DNA from 2 places in the Blastococcus sp. OS1-29 genome. Region 2 is predicted to be linked to the other one. Evidence: predicted binding sites of a transcription regulator. Region 2 holds the regulator's gene; the other holds the start of a gene.
What was found. The regulator LexA, encoded in region 2, represses DNA repair genes until DNA is damaged. The targets are predictions, from matches to a motif close to TCGAACANNTGTTCGA.

Region 1 (3,396 bases), on a different contig from region 2:
CACGCGCCGACCGAGTTCTGCACCCGCGTGTCCAGCCCGAGGTCGGCCAGAGTGGTGACGAGGTCGGTGACGACGGCCCCGCCGGCCGCGCTGCCGGCGACGTGGGTCTGCGCGCCGATCCGCTGTACGTGCTGGAACGCTCGCGTGGCGCTGAACCGGTCGGCCGGCGCGGCGGCGGCCTCGGGCTGCGGCGGCTGCAGCGCCGCCACGCTCCAGGCCACGAGGCCGAGGAGGAGAGCGACCAGGATCAGGCCGGGGAGGACGGACGGCGCGGGCGAGGCACGTCGTCCGCCGCGAGAACGCTGGGCAGCCACGCGGTCACAGTAAGTGGACGGCTCGCGGCGGCTGCGCAGGTCAGAGCGTGTTCAGCCAGTTGGTCAGCAGGTGGGCGCCGGCGTCGCCGCTCTTCTCGGGGTGGAACTGGGTGGCCGAGAGCGGCCCGTTCTCCACACCTGCGACGAACCGGTCGCCGTGCTCGGCCCAGGTCACCTTCGGCTTGGCCAGCGGGCTGGGCGGCCCGTCGGCGGCCAGGGGGAAGTCGCGGACGCCGTAGGAGTGCACGAAGTAGAACCGCTCGTCCGCGAGCCCGTCGAACAGCACCGTGCCTGCCGGCGCCTCGACGGTGTTCCAGCCCATGTGCGGCAGGACCGGCGCGGTCAGCTGCTCGACGACCCCGGGCCACTCGCCGCAGCCGTCCGCGTCGTGGCCGTGCTCGACGCCGCGCTCGAAGAGGATCTGCATGCCGACGCAGATGCCGAGCACCGGCCGTCCCCCGGCGAGCCGGCGGCCGATGATCCTCGGGCCGTCGACGGCACGGAGGCCGTCCATGCAGGCTGCGAAGGCGCCCACGCCCGGGACGACGAGACCGTCGGCGTCCAGAGCCGCCTGCGCGTCGGCCGTGACAGTGACGTCCGCGCCGACCCGGGCGAGTGCCCGCTCGGCCGAGCGCAGGTTGCCCGACCCGTAGTCGAGGATGACGACCTTCTTCACGCTGCCCACGCTACGTGGGAGCGGTCCGGTGCCCGCGCGGATTCCCGGCACCCTTCACCGTCGTCGACCGCTTGGGTCCGCCGAGATCTGTGGACAGGTCGCTGACCTGGGGATTTCCCTGGTGAGCGCCTCCGTACTGCGATAGAATTCGAACACACGATCGAACGACTGGGAGGTGGGCGTGGGCGAGCTCGAGTCGGCTCTGGACGCCCTCGGCGCCGACGACCTCGACGAGCTGGTCGCCCCCCAGTACCTCGACCGGACCCGGATGCTGCTGCGGGCCCGCAACCGCATCGACGCCGAACTCGCCCGCACCGCCCGTCGAGCCGAGCTCAGCCAGGCGCCGGAGTGCGACGGCAAGAAGAGCATGGCGTCCTGGTTGCGCGGACACTGCCGGCTCTCCGCCGGGGAGGCCGCCCGGGTGGTGCGCAACGGCCGGACGCTGGAGCACCTTCCCGCGGTCGCCGCCGCCTGCGCCGACGGTCAGCTGACCGCAGAACAGCTGTCGGTGATCGCCCCGGTCGCCCGGGAGGAGAACCGGGCTGCGGCCGCCGCCCAGGGCGTCGACCTCGTCGGCGTCGATGCCGCGCTGGCCGAGATCGCAGCCACCCGTCCCGTCACCGAGCTCGCCCAGGTGGTGCACCACTACCTGGCGCGCCTGGACCCCGACGGGCGCGAGCCCGACCCCACCGAGCAGCGCAGCCTCACCATCGCCAAGCACGCCGACGGCAGCATCACCGGGCGCTTCGAGCTCGACGCGGTCGGCGGGGAGAAGGTGCAGGCCGCGCTGGAGTCGATCGTGCAGGCCAACCGACGCAGCGGCGACGAGCGCACCCGCGCCCAGCAGTTGGGCGACGCCTTCGTGCAGTTGACCGACAACGCCCTGGCGTCCAAGAACCTGCCGTTCCTGCGCACCGTCAAGCCGCACGTGGTGGTCACCATCGGCCTCGACGACTTCGCCGGCCCGCACACCGGCCCCGGCGCCGCCACCACCGGCTTCGGCGCCCGGATCTCCGCCGCCCGGGCCCGCTGGCTGGCCTGCGACGGCAACATCACCCGGATCGTCATGGGCCCCGAGGGTCAGCCGCTGGACCTGGGCCGGACCAGGCGGATGTTCCCCTCGCACATCCGCACCGCCCTCGACGTACGGGACAAGGGCTGCGTCTTCACCGGCTGCTATGCCCCGACCCACTGGTGCGATGCCCACCACCTGCTCGAATGGGTTCTGGACGACGGGCCGACCTCGGTGGAGAACGGGGCGCTCCTCTGCGAACGCCACCACACCAAGGTCCACCACGGCTTCCGGATCTCTCGGCTTCCCGACGGCCGATGGCGCACCTGGCGTCCCGACGGCACGGAGATCCTTCTCCACCCCGACGCAACCACCAGCTGACCGATCTCTCCGTCGTGCGCTGACCAGGCGGCGACCGCATGCCCGCACACGGAGGCGCCATTCGCTGAGGGTGCTCGCTTTCCGCGCGTCGGGCGACCCAGCCCATCCGACGTCGAACCGCCCTAAAGGCGGCTTCAGGGCGCATCAGGCGGCTTCGTCACCCACGGTCTCCCCTGGCGAGCGCTCGCTCGGGGATCATGACCCCGTGACGACAGAACGGGTGCGCACGGAGCGAGAGCGGACGGTCGGTCGACTCTTCGACGAGTACAGGCACGCCGAGTTCCCCGCGCGTCTGCGCTACGAGGACCCCGCAGGCGTTGACGTCGCCTTCCTTGACGACCAGGTAGTGGGATGCGTTGCCACGTGGCTGAGCAGCGCGGGCCGCCTCGACGCTGCGCGGCTGGCCGTGTTGAGGGACGGCCTCCGCGACATTGAGCGCGTGGTGCCTCTGTTGACCGATAGCCAAGAGGCTCTGTACGTCAACAAGCTCCGGGAGATCGTTCGACTGGTGCTTGAGTCGGTGGACTGAGCCTTCCGAGTCCCTCCCTGCAGCGACCTGTGGCCAGTCGCACTCGCGATGCCGCCACCAGCGCGGCCCGCTCGTGTCTCTGAATGGGCCGCTAGGGGGCACTGAGCGAGCTCCTAGTCGTGGAGGAGGTACGTCACGGTGTGAATTCCCTCCAAGGCTGCGTCGATCTCGCGACGGATGGCTTCTACGTCGCCAGGGGTGAGCACCTCTTCGTGAAAGCGGACCTGCCCCTTCTTCACGACGATGGAATGCTGCGCCGGACGGAAAGAGCCGTCGTTCTGATGCACAGCCCACATGCCGTGAAACACGCGGTTCCGCGCCTCGTGCGCTCCCTTGACCGTGTCCAGCCAAGCGATCAGCCGACTGCGGTCCGGGTCGTCAAGGGAAGCATTCGCCACCCAGGCACATCTCTCGATGACTCGTCCTGCTGTCATGTCGCCGGTGATCAAGTAGGCGACCGCCCGATCAGCGCCGACCAGTCGAG
Region 2 (3,396 bases):
GGACTGCCCGCCCGTGTGCAGCGGGTCTTCTGGCTGCTCAGCGTGGTCGGGCCGGTGGCCACCGGCGCAGCCATGGTCTCGCTCGACTTCCACTGGCTCACCGACGCGGTCGTGGGTGCCTGCGTGGGCATCGTCCTCTTGGGCGTGGTTCACGCACTGAACGCAATGGTTCTGTCACGCTGGGTACGTGCCCGAGCAGGCCGGCAGACCGCGTAGCGGCTCGCGGGGGCGACTGCTGGCGTCGGGGGGAGTCCTCGGGGCCGTCCTCGTCCTCGGCTGCCCCCTGCCCGCGTCCGCCGGGACGACCGCGCCGGCGGCCCAGTGCCAGATCACCGACCCCCGGTTGCCCGAGCTCTCCGGACTGGTGGCGGTCGACGGCCAGTTCCTGGCCATGAACGACGGCGGCGACCAGGTCTCGGTCTTCCTGCTGGACGCCACGTGCCAGGTCGTCGACGTGCACACCGCCGCCGTCGACCCCTACGACCCCGAGGACCTGGCGGTCGCCGCCGACGGGACGGTGTGGCTGGCCGACACCGGCGACAACGACTCCATCCGGTCCACCGTGGCGCTGATCGCCCTCCGTCCGGACGGATCCACCAGCATCTACCGCCTGACCTACCCGGACGGCGCGCACGACGCCGAGGCGCTGCTGCTCGCGCCGGACGGCACCCCGTACATCGTGACGAAGGAGATCCTGGGGGCCAGCGGCGTCTACCGGCCCGGAACGGCCCTGGTCGACGGCGGGACGGTGGCCCTGGCGAAGGTCGCCGGCGTCAACTTCACCTTCACCGGCACCGTGGGTGGGCCGGTCGGGCAGGCAGGCCAGCTCCTGGTCACCGGGGGAGCGGTCGCGCGCGACGGCAGCGCGATCGCCCTGCGCACCTACACCGACGCCTACGTGTGGCCGCTGACCGGTTCCGACGTGCCGGCTGCGCTGGCCGGTACCCCTGTACGTACGCCGCTCCCCGACTCGCGGCAGGGGGAGGCCATCACCTTCGCGCCGGACAACCAGAGCCTGGTGGTCGCCAGCGAGGGGCTGCCGAGCGACCTGACGGTGGTACCGCTCGCGCCCGCTGCCGCGCCTGCGGCGACTCCGGCGGCGGGTCCGGTGCCGAGCTTCACCGATCTGAGCCGGTCGGGGCTCTCACCGATCACCAACGGTCTGATCGCGGCGGCCGCCGCGACGGTCATCGTCTGGATCGGCGGCAAGCTCCGGCGTCATCCCGTCGATCGTCGTCCCGCCGACCGGAGGCACTGAACCGCCGGCCGGCGGGCTGTCTCAGACGCGCCGCAGCACGCTGACGACGCGGCCGAGCACGGTCGCCTCGTCACCGGGGATCGGCTCGTACGCGGGGTTGTGCGGCAACAGCCAGATGTGGCCGTCGCGCCGCTTGTACGTCTTGACCGTCGCCTCTCCGTCGATCATCGCCGCGACGATCTCGCCGTTCTCCGCGGTCGGCTGCTGGCGCACGACCACCCAGTCGCCGTCGCAGATCGCGGCCTCGACCATCGAGTCACCGACGACCTTGAGCATGAACAGGGTGCCCTCGCCGACGAGCTCGCGGGGTAGCGGGAAGACGTCCTCGACGGCCTGCTCGGCGAGCACCGGGCCACCGGCGGCGATACGGCCGACCAGCGGGACGTAGGTCGGCGCGGAAGCCGGGGACTCTCCGCCGGCAGCGAGCTCTGCCGCCGCAGCCGAGTGCGGGCTGTCGCCCGGCAGCCGGACGTCGAGGGCCCGTGGGCGGTTCGGGTCCCGGCGCAGCCACCCCTTCTTCTGCAGCACCGACAGCTGGTGCGCGACCGAGGACGCCGACGACAGGCCGACCGCCTCGCCGATCTCCCGGACCGACGGGGGATAGCCGCGCCGCTCAATCGAGTCGCGGATGACCTCCAGGACGCGGCGCTGACGCTGGGTCAGCCCGTCACCGTCGGCCTCACGGTCGGGGAATGCGCGCACCGTGGACGTCTCGGTGTTCGCGGAGGCGCCACCGGCCGTCCTGCGGCCCCCTGCCGTCCCGCTCTTCTCCGCCACGTCGCCTCCTTGTCCGCTGCTCGCGCAGCGCAGATGTGTCCTCCGACGGACGGTAGCGCGCCGAGGGCCGCGGATCAAACACATGTTCGAAGTCGTGCCGTGTTCGGTGTCGCTTTCGTCGGTGGCTTGCGGTAGACATCGAACAGCAGTTCGAATCGAACAGGCGTTCGATGCAGCGGATGGACGGGAGGACGGGTCATGGGTCTCGTGCAGCAGGCGGTCCTGGACTTCGACGAGGAGATCCAGGTGCCGTGGCGGCCCCGGCTGGTCGGGGTGGCGGCCGGTGGCGACACCGGCCCCGAGGAGGCGTGGCCGCGGCGGCCGCGGCAGACGGGGCGGAGCTCGTCGCGGGTCGGCGTCTGTCGCCCGGTCGAGGCGCCGGCGCGGGACGGGGGCCTCGCGCGGCGCGGTGCGGGGGCCACTGCGGGCCGGCCGGGGGAGCCGCGTCCCGCGGTGCGCGAGCCGGCACCGGCGCGCCGCCCCGCTCGGGGCGGCGTCCGGCTCACCCGCCGGGCGCGCCTGCTGGCCGCGGTCCTCACCCTCGCGCTCGGCGTGGCGATCGGCTCGTGGCTGGGCCCACTGCTCGCGGGGCAGGACGGCGACCTGCGGCTCGCCGGGACACAGAGTGTCGTCGTACAGCCGGGCGACACACTCTGGTCCATCGCCGCTGACGTCGCCGGCACAGCGGACGTCCGCCAGGTCGTCGACCGGATCCAGGAACTCAACGCCCTCGACGGCACGGTGCTCGTCCCCGGTCAGGTCCTGGAACTGCCGTGAGCGCCTCGCAGCGCCGGCGACCCCGTGGAGGGGTGGCCGTCGGCTCGCCGCCACGCCTACGCGTTGTCGTGACCCACGTCACGACAAGAGACTCACAACGTCGGCGGTCGACTTCGTCAACCCTCAGTGCGGGCGCGTTCACCGTGTGTGGTCACTCCAACGCTTACGGTCGTCACGTGTCAGGCGCCATGGAGAACCGAGCAGCGGTGTTCACGAGCCAGCCCCAGGCCGTCGAGGTCTATCAGGCAGGCACCTGGTGGGCCGGTGAGCTGCTGGGGTGGCGGCACGACGCCGATGGTGGGTGCCAGGTCTGGGTGCGCGTGGTCCTGGGCGGTATCGAGGAGACCGCCTGGACGGATCTCGCGACCCTGCGCCTCCCGGAGCGGCACCTCTCCGTCGCGACCCCCGCGCCCTTCCGTGGCCCGGCCACGCAGGAGATGTCGGTCGCCCGGCACCCCTCCGGCCGCCGGGCCCGCTCCGTCGACAGCGAGGCCGCCACCGGCAGCCTGCCGAAGGTCCCCGAGCTCTCCGTCGTGCCGGGTTCACCGTCCGCGGGTGGCCGGCGGACCGCCGACGAGACCGCA

Region 1: AC2H4J_RS16930 (HNH endonuclease signature motif containing protein) is a predicted target of LexA. The motif match lies at 1,139-1,154, and genes of this name have one in related genera.

What each region holds. Positions count from the first base shown of each region.
Region 1 covers NZ_JBXXJK010000006.1:226,904-230,299, reverse strand. The annotation lists gene AC2H4J_RS16940 (M28 family peptidase) at 1-314, opposite strand, end outside; gene hisH (imidazole glycerol phosphate synthase subunit HisH) at 355-990, opposite strand; gene AC2H4J_RS16930 (HNH endonuclease signature motif containing protein) at 1,172-2,383, shown strand; gene AC2H4J_RS16925 (hypothetical protein) at 2,589-2,912, shown strand; gene AC2H4J_RS16920 (hypothetical protein) at 3,026-3,396, opposite strand, start outside.
Region 2 covers NZ_JBXXJK010000008.1:64,865-68,260, forward strand. The annotation lists gene AC2H4J_RS19740 (phosphatase PAP2 family protein) at 1-216, shown strand, start outside; gene AC2H4J_RS19745 (hypothetical protein) at 188-1,258, shown strand; gene lexA (transcriptional repressor LexA) at 1,280-2,035, opposite strand; gene AC2H4J_RS19755 (LysM peptidoglycan-binding domain-containing protein) at 2,234-2,812, shown strand; gene AC2H4J_RS19760 (hypothetical protein) at 2,989-3,396, shown strand, end outside.